Regions from separate parts of the Priestia sp. D51 genome, predicted to be linked through region 2. Evidence: predicted binding sites of a transcription regulator. Region 2 holds the regulator's gene; each other region holds the start of a gene.
The links. Region 2 encodes Rex, which represses fermentation and respiration genes when NADH is low (regulators of the CRP and FNR family bind a similar motif). Its sites were predicted from a motif close to TTGTGAAATATTTCACAA; they were not measured.
Positions count from the first base shown of each region.

Region 1: the regulator Rex is predicted to act here: its motif matches at 2,512-2,529, upstream of ACNHOZ_RS07350 (DUF1641 domain-containing protein).
Region 3: the regulator Rex is predicted to act here: its motif matches at 1,888-1,905, upstream of ACNHOZ_RS21240 (cytochrome ubiquinol oxidase subunit I).
Region 4: the regulator Rex is predicted to act here: its motif matches at 1,978-1,995, upstream of ACNHOZ_RS23225 (L-lactate dehydrogenase).

Region 1 is NZ_JBLTIR010000002.1:130,694-135,056, reverse strand. Features, by position in the region: gene ACNHOZ_RS07360 (AEC family transporter) at 1-723, shown strand, start outside; gene ACNHOZ_RS07355 (NAD(P)/FAD-dependent oxidoreductase) at 769-1,947, opposite strand; gene ACNHOZ_RS07350 (DUF1641 domain-containing protein) at 1,981-2,433, opposite strand; gene ACNHOZ_RS07345 (hypothetical protein) at 2,863-3,279, shown strand; gene ACNHOZ_RS07340 (ammonium transporter) at 3,276-4,363, shown strand, end outside.
Region 2 is NZ_JBLTIR010000021.1:10,717-15,079, reverse strand. Features, by position in the region: gene ACNHOZ_RS28350 (ABC-F family ATP-binding cassette domain-containing protein) at 1-1,337, opposite strand, end outside; gene ACNHOZ_RS28345 (redox-sensing transcriptional repressor Rex) at 1,797-2,435, shown strand; gene tatA (twin-arginine translocase TatA/TatE family subunit) at 2,489-2,674, shown strand; gene tatC (twin-arginine translocase subunit TatC) at 2,690-3,445, shown strand; gene ACNHOZ_RS28330 (YdiK family protein) at 3,472-3,699, opposite strand; gene ACNHOZ_RS28325 (CPBP family intramembrane glutamic endopeptidase) at 3,696-4,363, opposite strand, start outside.
Region 3 is NZ_JBLTIR010000005.1:304,899-309,261, reverse strand. Features, by position in the region: gene ACNHOZ_RS21255 (LacI family DNA-binding transcriptional regulator) at 1-341, shown strand, start outside; gene ACNHOZ_RS21250 (threonine/serine exporter family protein) at 486-1,247, shown strand; gene ACNHOZ_RS21245 (threonine/serine exporter family protein) at 1,262-1,717, shown strand; gene ACNHOZ_RS21240 (cytochrome ubiquinol oxidase subunit I) at 2,018-3,424, shown strand; gene cydB (cytochrome d ubiquinol oxidase subunit II) at 3,411-4,363, shown strand, end outside.
Region 4 is NZ_JBLTIR010000007.1:44,648-49,010, reverse strand. Features, by position in the region: gene ACNHOZ_RS23235 (methyl-accepting chemotaxis protein) at 1-670, opposite strand, end outside; gene ACNHOZ_RS23230 (cation diffusion facilitator family transporter) at 812-1,687, opposite strand; gene ACNHOZ_RS23225 (L-lactate dehydrogenase) at 2,020-2,976, shown strand; gene ACNHOZ_RS23220 (lactate permease LctP family transporter) at 3,039-4,363, shown strand, end outside.

The DNA of each region.
Region 1 (4,363 bases), on a different contig from region 2:
TTTTACCTCATTATCTTGCTTGTCGTGAAGTATGCAGGGAAGAATACGTTAACTGCCTCTTCTATGTTTGCCTTAAACTCAGCTCAGCCAACGTTTGCTTTTATGGGCATTCCAGTACTCGGAGGATTGTTTGGTGCAGGCGCAGTAGCGATTCCAATTGCCATCACAGGAATCGTGGTGAATGCGATTTTAGATCCGCTGGCAACGATTTTAGGAACCGTTGGACAACGGGGGCGAAAAGAAGGGGAAGAGAAAACAAGTTTATTTAAAGTAACGGTTCATTCCATTTTGCATGGTTTATCTGAGCCTTTGGCATGTGTACCGTTAATTGGAGTGATTTTAACCCTTTGCGGTTTTCAGTCACCTAAACTGTTACAGGATATGCTTGATCAAATCGGAAGTATTACATCGGGAGCAGCTTTGTTTGCGGTAGGAGTAACGATTGGAATTGGAAAAATTAACTTTAGTAAAGGGGCGCTTGGGATAGCCGTCTTAAAAGTAGCGGTTCAACCCATCGTTATGCTCGGAATTGCAGTATGGATAGGGTTGTCTTCAGATGAAGTGACAAAAGCTATTTTACTGGTAGCTTTTCCTGGGTCTGCTGTAGCAGCGATGATTGCTTTGCGGTTTGAAAGCTTAGAAAACGAAACGGCATCTGCTTTTGTTATTAGTGCTATTTTATCGTTGATTACGCTGCCGCTTCTTATTTCTTGGCTTATGTAAATAAAAAAACGAAAGAGGAGAATTCCTCTTTCGTTTTAAGACGGATTAATAAGCTAATGCAAATAATCCTTTGATATGAGATAAGTAACGAACGTTACTTGCTTCTTTCATAAGTGATGCTGGTAAACCTTTTAATTGCGTTTTGTTTCCGCCGATTGTACCAATTGCATCTTTGCGTCCAAGACTTCCTAGTGTACCAGAGAAGACAGGAACGAATGATTCCATTGCTCCGCCGCGAATAGCTACTGCTAAGTTCACGCCTACAACTTCACCCATTTGCCAAGCTAATTGAGCAGTAGGTGGGTAAGGGCGACCTTCTGGACCCATTACAACCGCTGAGTCACCAGCAAGGAATACATCTTTATGAGATGTAGATTGTAAGAATTCATTTACAAGTGCACGACCGCGGTTTACTTCGATACCTGAGTTAGCAACTACAGAGTTACCTTGAACTCCGCCAGTCCATACCATTGTTTTTGTTTCAATTTTGCTGCCGTCTTTAAGTTCAACAGTTGTAGCATCCATTTTTGTTACAGGTGTACCAGTAACAAATGTAACGCCACGTTTTGTTAAGCTTGATTGAGCGCGCTCTACTAATTCAGCAGGGAAGCCTGGAAGAACTGTAGGAGCTGCTTCTACACAGTATAGAGAAATTTCTTTCGGATCAACACCGTGTTTTAGACATAGGCTTGGCATTAAGTCAGCGTATTCACCAACAAGTTCGATACCTGTTAATCCGCCACCGCCAACTACGATTGTACCGTCAGCTTTATTTTTTGTTTTGCTGTATTCAGCGATACAAGCTTCTACGTGTGCACGTAAACGGTTTGCATCATTTACTGATTTAAGAACGAAGCTGTGCTCTTCTAAACCAGGGATACCGAAGTAAGCAGTTTCACTACCTAAAGCTGTAACAAGGTAGTCGTAGCTTAATTTTGTACCATCTTCAAGAGATACTTCACGTTGATCTGGTGAGATTTCTTTTACCGTTGCAATTTTTAAATCAACGTTGTAGTTTTTAAGTAATTTATCAAGTGGTAAAGCTACCGCTTGTTCAGAAACGCCGCCTACAGCTAGACGGTGTAATTCTGTAATGATTTGGTGAGTAGCAAAACGGTTCACTACTGTAATTTTTGCTTCATCCGCACTTAGGTGTTGGCGAGCTGTCATTGCAGTTAATAAACCACCGTAACCGCCGCCTAAAATTAAAATATGTTTTGACATAGTCGATCCTCCGTCCACACTTTTTAATGAAAATTATTTTTGTTTTTCGTTTGTAATGTCTAAATACGCTTGTGCAAAGCGGAATAGTTTTTGAGCTTGTGGATCTTTAAGCATGCGTAATAAACCGAATAAACCGATTGAATTAGAAGCATTTGCTTCTGCACGATCGTTTGCTTCGATTGCAGTAGCTGCAAGACCTTTTACTGTTCCTTCTACCGGCTCGATAAATTCTTTTACTCCACCAAGTAGATCTTCTTTTAATACGTCGTCAGTTAATAATGATTGCGCAACGTCGTAAGTTTTTGTAAGCACCGTTACCATTTCAGATAATTTTGGTAAATTATCTACAAGAACAGTAAGAGCTTCTTGTACTTCAGGCTTTAACAATTGATCTAACACATCCGCTTGACCTTTGTTAACTGCCGCTTCTGTTTGTACAGCAGCATTTTCCTCTGCAGCTGATTTTTGAATAGTTGATTGAGACATGAAAAGTCCTCCTTTGCTGGATACTGTTGCATATGTAGTTCCTAGTTATCTGCTAGACTTTCAAACTACATTGTGAAGTTGTGAAATCTTGCACATAATTCTATTTTAATTTTAATACGAGATAAAATCAACTCATTTCGTTGAAAAAATAAGTGAAGAACCTCGTAACCCTTTGTTTAATAAAAGTTTATAAAAAATAAAGCGAATAATTGCCTAGGTAAATAAAATTAAAATAGGGAACTAACATAATTCCTCTTCCTACGATAAAACAAATAACGTCATATTTCAACACATACGAACTTAATATTCTATAAGTAGTAAAAAGATAGGGCGCATTTACTATTTAAAGAGTTTTCAAAAAATTACATTGACTTACTATAGTGTTCTACATATAATCTAAATATAACATCTTATGTAAGGAGATATAACATGGTTATAGTGGATGAACTTTATCATAATGTGGTCATTACATTGCCTCAATTAAAATTAATTGAATTTATAATGAAGTTAAAAGAAGCTAAAGCACAAGAAATAGAGGATATAAAAGCGAAAATTAGTAAATACGAAGAGAAGAAACGTGCTGAAGAAGCTTGGTACCAATCACTATCACCGTTTCGTAAATTTTTTACCGGGCGTCCTTTAAGTCAGCATCAAGCGGTCGAGTATATGGTATACGTAAAGGAACGCTTTAAAAAAATTGATCACCTTAAAGCACAAATGCGAGAACTTCATGAAGTTCTTGAATTAATAAAAGCGGAAAATGAAGAAACAAGTGAAATTACGCTTTCGCCTGCTATTGTACAAGAAATAAAACGATTAAAAAGCAGTGGAGGCGTTGGGATATGAGTGTTAATGAACTAAGTTTAGGTATAAATACGACGTGGGTTGTGTTAACAGCGGCGATGATTTTGCTAATGGAAGGCGGCTTTGCCTTGCTAGAGGCAGGTTTTGTCCGCTATAAAAATAGCGTCAATATTATTATGAAAGTATTCGCTGATATTACAATAGGAACGCTTTGTTTCTATTTAATTGGGTTTGGATTAATGTACGGAGATGATTTAGGCGGAATCTTCGGTAAAAGCGGTTTTGCGCTCTCAGGTAATTTATCGCACCTTGACATTCCAATTGGGCTTGAAACATTTTGGCTGTTTCAATGTGCGTTTGTTATTGCGGTCATTTCTATAGTTTCTGGAGCGGTGGCAGAACGAATTAATTTCCGCGCATATCTTTTATATGCGATTTTAATGACTACATTTATTTATCCTATAGCCGGCCACTGGATTTGGGGAGGCGGATGGATTAGTAAGTTAGGGATGCTTGATTTTGCCGGTTCGGCAGTTATTCATGCTCTTGGCGGTTTTTCAGCTTTAGCAGCTGCAATAATGATTGGACCTAGAAAAGGGAAGTTCACGAAAAATGGAATTAGTTCTGTTTCTCTTCCAAGCAATTTGCCGCTTGCATCAGTGGGTGCTTTTTTATTATGGTTTGGATGGTTCGGGTTTAATGCAGGAAGTACGCTAAGTGCCACTGACGTTAGAATTGGTCACATTGCTATTGTCACAATGTTATCAGCAGCAGCAGGCGGAGCAGCTACTTTATTTTATACTTTATTTCGCTACAACCGTTCAGATGCACCTTCTGTGATAAATGGATCGCTTGCCGGACTGGTTGGCATTACGGCCGGGTGCGCTTTTGTAAATACGCCATCTGCTATTTTTATTGGAGCTGTATCCGGCTTATTAATGATGGCAGCTACAAACTGGCTCGAAGCACGTCAAATCGACGATCCTGTAGGAGCTTTTCCTGTACACGCTGCTTCGGGAATATGGGGCACGTTGGCTGTGGGTTTATTTTCTACAGACGGCGGTGTGTTTACAGGAGGGAGCTGGACGTTATTAGGTGTTCAACTTCTCGGATTAATTGCTCTATG
Region 2 (4,363 bases):
ACGATTTTCAGTACATCATCACCTGAAAACAGAAAATTTCCAAGCGCTGTACGGATTTCTTTTTCAGGTTTGGCTGGGTAGTCATCCCAAAGTTCATTTAAAACGGTTTTATTAGACGTTAAATTGGCTTGCTCTTGGTCGTAATAACCAACCATTACATTTGAGCCAAAGGAAATGGTTCCAGTCTTGAAGCTGAGTTTATCCACAATGCCTTTTAATAAAGTTGATTTCCCCACGCCATTAGGACCAACCAACGCAAGGCTTTCCCCTTTTTTAATGCGAAGATTTGCCTCTTGGACGACATAGTTGTGTTCATCATATCCGATAGACACATCTTCCAGATTTAAGACTTCATTTCCGCTTTGACGTTCAATTTCAAACGAAAAACTAGCTGATTTTTCGCCTTCGTTAGGTCGATTTATTAACTCCATTCGATCGAGCTGTTTACGTCTGCTTTGCGCACGTTTTGTAGTCGATGCGCGGGCGATGTTTCGCTGAATAAAATCATTCAGCTTTGCGACTTCATCTTGCTGCTTTTCGTACTGACGCAACTCTTTTTCATATCGCTCTGCTTTTTGTACAAGGTATTTAGAGTAGTTGCCCGTGTACTTCACCGTTGTTTTTTGTACGACTTCATACACTTGATTTACGACTTTATCAAGGAAGTAACGATCATGTGAAACGATTAAAATAGCTCCTTCATACCCTTGCAGAAACTGTTCCAGCCATGCTAAAGTTTCAATATCTAAGTGGTTGGTAGGCTCATCCAGAATAAGCAAATCAGGCTTTGTTAAAAGCAGTTTTGCAAGAGCCAGGCGCGTTTTTTGTCCACCGCTTAAGGAGGAAATAGGGGTGCTGTAGTCAAAGTTTGAAAAACGGAAACCGTGAAGAATAGATCGTGTATCCGCTTCATATTGATAGCCGCCTAAATCTTTAAACGTTACTTGAAGCTGATCATACTCTTTGGTTAGTTTTTCGTATTGAACTGAATCATTAAAAATGTCTGGATCACCCATCTTCGTTTCAAGCGTACGTAATTCTTTTTCCATCTTCTTTAATGGAGCAAAGACAGTCATCATTTCTTCCCATATGGAGAGTGTTGACTCAAGAACTGTATCTTGTCCCATATAATCAATGGAAACACCCTTAGGTTTAATAATTTCTCCGCTGTCATAGGAAAGCTGCTCAGCAATAATTTTTAATAAAGTTGATTTACCAGCACCGTTTCGTCCCACTAGGGCAATGCGGTCTTTTGATTGTACTTCTAACTTTATATTCGATAAAATGGGTTCTGCCCCATAGTATTTTGTAATACCGTTCAATTGTAGAATAATCATTTTTTCACCTCTAGTAGTATATCCATAGTGTATTTTAACATATTTTTAACTACAAGTTCTTCCTACAAGCGTTTGTAATTTGTAGAGGGACAAGGACAAATGATGAAGCGAATGTTTTGATTCATGAAATAAAATGATTTTACCTGCACATTTTATACAGGATACTATGTTAAAATAAGAGATAAGTGCATCTCTGAACTTATCTATGATGGATGTGAAAAAATCCGTCATGACTAACAAACCGATCCTTTGAAGGGCTAATTGCTTCGTTCTACATACCGACTTTAAGGAGTGCTGAATAGACAAAAGCCGTCGAGGTGTGAAGCGGAGTATATATAAAGCAAGAGAAAAGAGAGAGAATTGGAAGCGCTACCTCAAAGCGGTTGATGCTTTGTGAAAGGTAATGCAATATGACTTGAAAATGTTAGTAATGACATACATGAACTGAGGGGGTACAACGTGAACACTGAACAATTAAAAATACCACAAGCAACGGCTAAGCGATTGCCGCTTTATTATCGTTTTTTGAAAAATTTGCATGCTTCTGGTAAACAGCGTGTGTCGTCAGCGGAGTTAAGTGAGGCAGTGAAAGTGGATTCTGCTACTATTCGTCGGGACTTTTCTTACTTTGGTGCATTAGGAAAAAAGGGATACGGCTACAATGTGAATTATTTACTTACATTTTTCCGTAAAACGTTAGACCAAGATGAAGTAACGAAAGTAGCACTGATTGGCGTAGGGAATCTAGGAACGGCCTTTTTAAATTATAATTTTATTAAAAATAATAACACCAAAATTGAGTGCGCTTTTGATGTGATAGAAGATAAAGTAGGTACGAAAGTAGGCGACGTGCCGGTCTATCATCTTGACCAATTGGAAGATTATATGAGTGATGACATCTCAGTAGCGATTTTAACCGTTCCTGCCACTGTTGCTCAGCAAATTACTGATCGTTTAGTGAGTTGCGGAATTAAAGGAATTTTAAACTTTACTCCTGCACGCTTAAACGTACCGGATGAGATTCGACTCCATCATATTGATCTTGCTGTAGAATTACAGTCGCTCGTCTACTTTTTGAAAAATTATCCTGTTGAATAAGGCGGACTGTGTTACGATTTCCTTAAGTCTAAATTAATAAGGAGAGTGGGAATATGGGGATTGGAGCAGGCAGTTGGATTATTATTGCGATTGTAGCACTGCTTATTTTTGGACCGAAACGGTTACCGGAGCTAGGAAGATCAGTGGGCCAAACGCTTAGAGAGTTTAAGCATGCCGCTAGCGGTGCATCAGAAGATCGTGAAAAAGATAAACAGCGTCAAGTAGATGACAAAGAGTAAAAGGGTGATCATAGTATGACCGAACAAGAAATGTCAATATATGATCATATAGGAGAGCTGCGAAAACGCATTTTAATTGTTTTATTTTTCTTTGTGATTGCCACAATTGGCGGCTTTTTTATAGCGGATAAGGTTATTGTCTATTTACAGCATGCTGATGAGGCAAAGAATTTAACGATGAATGCATTTCGGTTAACAGATCCAGTTAAGATTTATATGCAATTTGCTGTTATTATCGGCTGTGTACTTGCAGCTCCTGTTGCACTGTATCAACTTTGGGCATTTATTAGTCCTGGTTTATATGAAAAAGAGCGTAAGGTAACGCTTGGATATATTCCTGTTTCCATTTTTCTCTTTATCGGCGGTGTCTCTTTTTCTTATTTTGTGTTGTTTCCATTTGTCGTTGATTTTATGACGCGCGTTTCTGATGAGCTGAATGTAAACCAAGTGATTGGCATTAATGAATACTTTTCTTTTTTAATGCAGCTCACACTGCCTTTTGGCTTGTTGTTTCAGCTTCCTGTCGTCGTTATGTTTTTGACGCGTTTAGGAATTATAACGCCTATGTTTTTATCTCAAATTCGAAAATATGCCTATTTCGTACTGCTAGTTATTGCCGCACTTATTACACCACCGGAATTGCTCTCGCACATGATGGTGACAGTGCCGCTCTTAATTTTGTATGAAATCAGCATCATTATTTCCCGCATTTCGTATCGCAAAGTGTTAAAGGCAAGGGCAGAGCAAGAAAGAGAAGATGTTAGTATGTAAAAAAAACCACTGAAACAGTGGTTTTTTTATTTGGATGAATCATCTTGATTTTTATATTGCTGCTGCAATTTTTTAATTTTGTAGTGCAAGATAAAGATGCGAACCGCAAACCTGAAATCGAATGCGGCTACGAGTGCAAATAAGATTGTGGGGAAATTCCAGACGGTTTCCTGGGCATTTTGAATTGCCAAGTAGGTGAATAAAATCCCCATAATAATATAAATAAACCCTCGTGTTAAAGGGATATTCTTCATAAAAACATGCCTCCAAAAATGAACTGCATTTGTTCTGCTTGTTTTTGCATTTCTATAATTTTATCTGCAAAAATAGTTTGAGATAAAATAACGATTGTATTCATCAAAACATGAGCAATAATAGGTACAACAATTAGTCTCGTCCTTGCATAAAGGAATGCAAATACAAATCCCATAGCTGTATACACAAGTAAATGTTTAAAATCCCAGTGTACCGCAGCGAAAATAAGGGAACTAATAAATGCAGAGATAAAGAAATTGTATCGTTTGTGAAGAGAACCAAAAATAATCTTTCGGAAAATAATCTCTTCTAGTATTGGTCCAATAACAGACGTAACGACAATAAGGAACGGCGTTGCTTTAACAAGATTAACAATATTTTGTGTGTTTTCAGATACTTGGGTAATGCCAAGAGCGTGCTCAATCATACCTGCTACAGCTTGACCAGCCATAGCGAGAAACACCCCAAGGACTGACCAGACAACAGCAATCGTTTTTCCAGCATGTTCTATACGCATGGACATGTCACGGCGCAGCAGCAGTAAGACAATAAGTAAACCAAGGATAAAGCTAATGATAGTCCAATAAGTCAAAAGCATGACATTCGCTGTTCGAACTGGATAGTCATCAAACATTCCTGTTAATTTTAACAGCGGTATACCAA
Region 3 (4,363 bases), on a different contig from region 2:
ATGAACTATATCAGTTTATAAATGAGCTAGCTCATCATCCAGAGCCCCCAACTGCGCTTATTTGTGCTACGGATTACATTGCTCTGAAAGTGATACACTGTGCGTGGCAAAACGGACTTCACGTTCCAGCGGATTTGTCTGTTATAGGGTTTGATGATATTACAGAAGCTAGTGAAGCGCAACCTCCGCTAACAACCATCCGTCAACCGATGGAAAAAATGGCTGAAAAAGCAGTAAACCTCTTACTTCAGCAAATTCAGGATCAGCAAGAAATAGATCAGGTACAGTATAAAATGGCACCTGTATTAGTAGAGCGTGAGACCACAAAACGTATGAATTGATAAGGAATGTATATACTATTCCTGAAAGTGTGAGACAAAAAGTCCACACTTTTTTGCATTAACCATTGCGTCCACTTCCCTCTTTCTTATACACTGTATGCTGTAGGGGAAAAAACCAAGCTTTAATATGTTTGGAGCGATTTGATGACACAACAAAAATTAGATAAATATGAAATTATGGACGTTAGCTTACTAGCAGGTAAAATTATGTTAGAAAGCGGAGCAGAAACGTATCGAGTAGAAGACACAATGATGCGGATTGCAGCGTCTTACGGTATAAAAAAATCCCACAGCTATGTGACGCCAACAGGGATTATGTTTTCACTTGAAACGAAAGAACCGACGAAAACGAAGTTAATTCGTATTTCCGAACGAACGACCGATTTAAAAAAAGTAACTATGGTAAATAGCGTCTCAAGAACTATCAGTCAAGGAAACATCTCCTTGGAGGAAGCGTATGAAATGCTACAAGAAATTGAAGCAACGAACGTAGCTTTTCCACTATGGGTTCAACTTGCAGCTGCATCCATTTCTAGCGGATGCTTTTTAATCATGTTTCAAGGTTTATGGACGGACTTTATTCCAGCGATGTTTTCAGGAGGTCTCGGATTTTTAACCGTGGTGTATTTCCACCGTCTTATTCCGATTCGCTTTTTTGCTGAGTTTACCGCTTCGTTAGTTATTGGACTTTTATCAGCTCTTTTAGTCGCTTCAGGACTAGGAACGCAAATTGATAAAATTATTATTGGATCCGTTATGCCTCTCGTTCCTGGGTTATCGATTACCAATGCAGTGCGAGATTTAATGGCGGGACATTTACTGTCTGGATTATCAAAAGGAGCAGAAGCGTTTCTGACGGCATTTGCTATTGGTGCAGGTATTGCCATTGTATTTACGCTTCTATAGAAGGGAGGCATCATATGCATATCGTAGAGCAGATAATTACAAGTTTTATTGCTTCAGCAGCGTTTGGGATTATTTTTAATGTTCCACGTGAATCATTATTAAAAAGTGGCTTTGTCGGAATGATTGGCTGGCTCATTTACTATTTGCTAACGTTCTATGGTGTAGATGAAATTCCAAGCACTGTAGCATCGGCCTTTTTTATTGCTATTATTAGTCAAATTTACGCAAAAATTTATCGTACGCCGATCATTATTTTCACGGTAGCAGGTATTATTCCGCTCGTTCCAGGGGGAACAGCATACGATGCCATGCGTAACTTTGTAGAAAATAATTATAATGAAGCGATTAGTCTTGCAGCAAAAGCCTTTATGATTTCAGGTTCAATTGCCATTGGTATTGTATTTTCTGAAGTCATTAACCAAATCATTCGTCAATCTAAATTAAATGCGAAAGCAAAATATCGACCGTAGAGAAGCAAGCTCAAATCAGAGCGTGCTTTTTTTATGAAAAAATAAAGAGATCCTGCCCTTTTTTGTCACAAGAAAGTCACGTTTTAGTCTAAAAACGTTCAAAAAATGTACGTGCACAGCTAAAAAAATAGACTATACTATGTAAATAGAAAGAGAGACATTACATATGTTTGTGAAATGTTGAGCATATTTCTCGAATTGTTATGCTCAATGTTTCACAATATAAGTAAAAGATGCTCAGGAATGAGCAAAGTATCTATGGAAATGATGAATGTTCTTATATATGAAAGGAGAAAGAAGATGGATACAGTCATACTATCACGTATTCAATTTGCATCAACGACGCTGTTTCATTTTATCTTTGTACCGCTGTCTATCGGCCTTGTCTTTTTAGTAGCGATCATGGAAACGATGTACGTAGTAAAAAAAGATGAACAGTATAAAAAGATGGCAAAGTTTTGGGGGCACTTATTCCTGATTAACTTTGCTGTCGGAGTCGTAACAGGTATTTTACAAGAATTTCAGTTTGGCATGAACTGGTCAGAGTACTCAAGATTTGTAGGAGATGTATTTGGTGCGCCGCTTGCTATTGAAGCACTGCTAGCGTTTTTTATGGAGTCCACGTTCCTCGGGCTGTGGATTTTCGGGTGGGATCGTTTGCCTAAATGGCTGCACTGTCTATGTATTTGGCTTGTTAGTCTAGGTACTATCTTTTCAGCGTTCTTTATTTTAACGGCTAATTCTTTTATGCAGCATCCGGTCGGAATGGAGCTAAATAATGGCCGTTTGGAAATGAATGACTTCTTTAAATTATTAACGAACGGTCAGCTGTGGGTCGAATTCCCTCATACAATTTTAGGTTCGTTTGCAACAGGCGCCTTTTTTATCACGGGTGTCAGCGCTGTTATGCTCTTGAAGAAAAAACATGTGGTTTTTGCTAAAAAATCATTTCAAGTTGCTATCCTTGTAGGGCTAGTTTCAGGTGTAGGAATTGCACTATCTGGGCATGAACAGGCCGGATATTTAGTTAAAACACAGCCGATGAAAATGGCCGCAAGTGAAGGATTATGGGAAAACAGCGGAAGTCCAGGTGCTTGGACAGTAACAGCAAATATTCACCCTGATGAAAAGAAAAATACGAGTGAAATCAAAATACCTTACTTATTAAGCTTCTTATCATACGGTAAGTTTTCAGGCTCCGTTCCTGGAATGAATGAGCTGCAGCAGCAGTATACGGCGAAATATGGAGAAGGAAATTATATTCCACCCGTTCGAACAACGTTTTGGAGTTTCCGCATTATGGCTGGTCTAGGTGGCGTATTATGTGCATTAGGCATTTGGGGTACGTACTTGCTTTCTCGTAAAAAACTTCAAGAAAGCAAACTATTTTTACGTATTATGACGATTGCCATCGCCTTTCCGTTCCTTGGAAGCTCAGCAGGTTGGATTATGACAGAGATTGGCCGTCAGCCTTGGGTTGTATTTGGCTATATGAAAACCGAAGATGCCGTGTCTCCTGGTGTAACAGCAGGCGAATTGCTATTTTCTATTATCTCGTTTTCGTTCTTTTACTTAATTTTAGCTGTGATTATGGTGTTCTTGTTCGTTAAAGAAATTAAAAAAGGTCCAGATCACGATCACGAAGCACATACAAAAGTAACATCAACTGATCCGTTTACAAAGGAGGGATACAATGTTTTCTCTTAATGAATTCTGGTATTTGCTAGTATCCATTCTGTTTGTTGGTTTTATCTTTTTAGAAGGCTTTGATTTTGGGATTGGAATGGTGTCTCGCTTTTTAGGAAGAAACGACTTAGAGCGACGAGCTTTTATTAATACAATCGGTCCTTTTTGGGATGCAAATGAAGTTTGGTTAATTTCAGCAATCGGTGCTATGTTTGCCGCTTTTCCAAACTGGTATGCAACGCTATTAAGCGGGTCATATGTTCTTTTTGTTCTTCTGTTGCTTTCGCTTATCGGACGCGGTGTAGCATTTGAATTTCGAGGAAAAGTTGAAAAACAAGCGTGGAAAAATGCGTGGGATTGGGTTATCTTCTTTGGAAGTCTTTTTCCACCGCTCATTTTCGGCATCTTATTTTCAGCACTAATGAAAGGATTGCCTGTTGAGCGCAACATGCAAATGAATGCCGGCTTTTCGGATATTGTGAATCTATATACCATAACGGGCGGCGTGACGCTAACGATGCTTTGCTTATGGCACGGACTTATTTTTGCGACGATCCGTACGATGGATGACATTAGAGATCGTTCACGAAAAGTTGCCATGAAACTTTTGCCTGTTAATGCCTTGCTGCTTCTTATTTTTTCAGGCATGACGTTTTTTGAAACAAATTTATTCAGCAACCATAGCCGCTTGATGCTATACACATTTTTTATCGGTATTTTCGTGTATTTACTAGCAGGATTTTTCCTTACACGGAAAAAAGACGGATGGGCCTTTGCTATGTCTGGCTTAATTTTAATTTTATCAATTTCCTCTATATTTGCAGGATTGTTTCCAACCGTTTTGGTTAGTTCAGTCAATGAAAGCTATAGTTTAACGATTCATAATGCAGCATCAGGGAATTATTCCTTGAAAATTATGTCTTACGCTGCTATTGCGTTACTGCCTTTTGTGTTAGGTTA
Region 4 (4,363 bases), on a different contig from region 2:
GAACGAGCGCTGTGCCATTTTGATCAAATAAAAATGCATATCCACCGTGATTTACTTCTGCTTTACCTACAATGTTTTTTAATGCATCTAAGTCTAAATCAGTAGCTATAACGCCCAGCACATTTTTAGTATCTGGATCTAAAATAGCCTTTGCAATCGTCACAACCGTCTTTTTCGTTGCTGCATCTTCATATGGATCCGTGTAAATTACTTGATCAGGTAATGCCATTGCTTGTTTGTACCAAACTCTTGAAGTCGGGTCATAACCTGATCCGTACTCTTGCTTAGGAACAGAATACATTCCTTTATTTTTTGTGCCTATGTATTCAAGTGCCAGGTTCGGATATTTTTCTTTAAACTGCATAAACTCTTTTTGAACCGTATTCCATGTAAAATAAGGATTTTTCTCTTGGTTTGTTTGATTTCCTTCCTGCTTAACAAAATTAACGATTACATCATTTTCACTATACGTCAGCAAAGAACGACTATACATGTCTAAGTACGTATGAATCGTTTCTTTTAACTCTTTCACTTGACTTTGAGACTGAATCTCTACATCTTTTTCTATTTGTGTTTTGGTAAATTGATAAACAGCCCCTGAAACAACTAATAATAAAATAGCTATAAAAATACTAAAAAATACTACGAGCTTTGCACTTAACCTCTTCATTCCCTCACCCTTCTACAAAAATCTTTATATTACTAATAACGGCTTTTCATTTTCATTTTTGAAGAAGTTTTTGTGATTTATTTCAAATTTCTCCAAAAATAAAACCAGCCCATCCTTTCATAACGAAAGAACGTGCTGGTTTTATTTTTGCTTTTCGTATGCATCAGGTTCAATATGAACAAGCGTATCTTTAATCTGATGCTCATCGTTCATCATATGTTCAATTTGATCAGCAATTTCATGGCTTTTAATAACATTTAAATGGGGATCTACTTTAACAGTTACATCAATCACGACTTGATTACCAAGCTTGCGCGCTTTCACATCTTCTACTTCTTTTACACCTTCTACAAGCCCAATGCTTTCTTTGTAGTGCCCTAACTTTTCTTCATCAAATCCGTCCGTTAAGGAGTGAGCCGCTTCTTTAAAAATCTCGATGGCTGTTTTACAAATAATAATTCCCACAGCAAAAGCAGCTACCACGTCCAGCCAGGGCAGGCCGAATTGTGAGCCGAAAATTCCCACAACAGCCCCTATACTCACAAGTGCATCAGACAAATTATCTTTAGCAACCGCATATAAAGACTGGCTATCAAGTTTTTTAGCAAGCTTAATATTATACCGGTAGACACCACCCATAACAGCAGCCGCTCCAAGACCTACCCAAGCAGCCAGTAAATTAGGCGCTTCAGATTTGTCCATAAATAATGACTGACCCGCGTCGACCAATACTTCTAGTCCGATGACCATCATGATAAAAGAAGCAATAAGTGAAGAGATATGTTCCGCTCTGGAATGTCCATAGGGATGATCATTATCGCGAGGTTTTTTAGAGATTTTTAAGCCGACTAAGACGGCAATTGATGCAATAATATCTGTAACATTATTAAGACCGTCGGCTTTTAAAGCAGAGGAAGCGGTGACACCCGCAATAATAAGTTTACATGCTGATAAAAAGATATATGATAAGATACTAACCCAAGCGCCTTTTTGGGCTTGCTCATAGTAGTTCTCCATCCCTTCCACTCCTTTATTCAAAATAAGCAAACTTAGTGTAACAAATGGATTTCGTGTGGGTCTATAGAAACATTATTGGCTGTTAACATACAAATAGAGAATGTTAAACTCTTTAGCTTTCTGCAAAACAAGTTGCCTTTACTCAACACTTTAAACGTTTAAGATCTTTCTAAATGTGGCACTTCATGTAGAAGAACCCTTTTTTAAATCGCCCTGTAAAATTGTTTACTATTTTTTTAAGGGTGTGATTTTTATCACAGCCGAGGGTATTTATTCTTGTTACACTAACATTGTGAAAAACATCACAAAATAAAATTCAAAGGATGATACAAATGAAAACACAATTTACACCAAAGACACGAAAAGTTGCCGTTATCGGAACTGGTTTTGTTGGCTCAAGCTACGCTTTTTCAATGGTCAATCAAGGTATTGCCAATGAATTAGTGTTAATCGATATGAACAAAGAAAAAGCAGAAGGCGAAGCACGCGATATCAATCATGGAATGCCATTTGCCACACCGATGAAAATCTGGGCTGGAGATTATAAAGACTGCGCTGATGCTGATTTAGTAGTTATTACAGCGGGCGCTAATCAAGCTCCAGGGGAAACGCGCTTAGATCTAGTTGAAAAAAACGTTAAAATTTTTGAATGCATTGTAAAAGATATTATGAACAGCGGATTTGACGGCATCATTTTAGTGGCAACAAATCCAGTTGATATTCTCGCACACGTTACACAAAAAGTATCAGGATTACCAAACGAACGAGTAATTGGTTCAGGAACGATTCTTGACACAGCTCGCTTCCGCTACTTGTTAAGCGACTATTTCGAAGTAGATTCTCGCAACGTCCACGCTTATATTATGGGGGAACATGGAGATACGGAATTTCCTGTTTGGAGCCACGCGCAAATTGGCGGTGTGAAGCTCGAACATTTTATCAATACTGCTACTATTGAAAAAGAGCCGGATATGCAGCATCTATTCGAACAAACACGCGATGCGGCTTACCATATTATTAATCGAAAAGGAGCGACTTATTACGGAATTGCGATGGGACTTGTACGCATAACCAAGGCTATTTTAGATGATGAAAATTCTATTTTAACGGTATCTGCTTTATTAGAAGGACAATACGGTATTTCTGATGTGTATATCGGCGTGCCGGCTATCATTAATAAAAACGGCGTGCGCCAAATTATTGAATTGAATTTAACTCCTCACGAACAGCAGCAGCTCGAGCACTCTGCTAGCATTCTTAAGCAAACTCGCGACAGAGCTTTTGTGTAACATCAAAAGATTTTTGCGGGGGACTCCCCCGCTCCCTTGTTTTAAATATGTAGTAGAGGTGTATGAATATGACGTGGACTCAAGTATATAATCCGTTAAATAATATTTGGCTTTCTGCACTAATTGCACTCATCCCCATCATCTTTTTCTTTATTGCTTTAACTCTTTTGAAATTAAAAGGACACATTGCTGCTGGTATTACGGTACTTCTTTCTATGATTATTGCTATTTATTTTTATGATATGCCTGCCTCAATGGTCTTAGGAGCCACAGGCTATGGGTTTTTGTATGCACTTTGGCCCATCAGCTATATTATTATCGGCGCGGTGTTCTTATACAAGCTAACTGTCAAAAGCGGACAGTTTACTACCATTAGGCAATCTATTATTTCAATAACCGATGACCCCCGCTTGCAAATGCTGCTTGTTGCTTTTTCCTTTAATGCTTTTTTAGAAGGAGCAGCAGGATTTGGAGCTCCAATTGCCATTACAGCAGCGCTTCTAGTTGGACTTGGATTCAAACCGTTAAAAGCAGCGGCGCTATGCTTAATTGCTAATACAGCTTCAGGAGCTTTTGGCGCCATGGGGATTCCTGTCATTGTCGCAGGACAAGTATCTGGCATTGATCCAAAAGAAATTGCTCATTTTCTTGGCACGCAGCTTCCGATTATTTCTTTTCTTATCCCTTTTTTACTTGTCTTTATTATGGATGGGATAAAAGGATTAAAAGACGTATGGAAAGCAACGAGCATCACAGCCATTTCCTATGCACTGACGCAGTATTTAACTGTTACATACATCGGCCCTGAACTTCCAAATATCACATCTTCTATTGTGAGTTTGCTTGCTCTTGCTTTTTATATTAAAAGAACAAGCCCGGCAGCAGCTAAAAGCTTCAGCCTGTCACCAAAACAAATTTTAAAGGCTTGGTCTCCTTTTATTCTATTAACGATACTCGTTACGGCTTGGAGCATTTCTTTTGTCAAAACGGCGCTTGAACATCTGAACCTGCTTATTAACGTCCCATTTTTACACAATCACGTAATTAAAGCAGCGCCTTTAGTAAAAGATCCTACGCCTTACGCTGCTGTCTTAAAAATAGACTTATTTGCAGCAACAGGTACGGCAATTCTTATCGCTTGTATCCTTTCAGTTTTCTTGCTTAACGTATCGGCAAAAGTGGCATGGACCACTCTTTTGGAAACCGTAAAAGAACTATCAAGACCTATTATGACGATTATGATGGTCATTGCTTTTGCTTTTATTTCAAATTATTCAGGACAGTCCTCTACACTTGGATTGGCACTCGCTACATCAGCTGCTTATTTTCCATTTTTATCTCCATTTCTTGGCTGGATTGGCGTATTTCTAACGGGGTCTGTCGTATC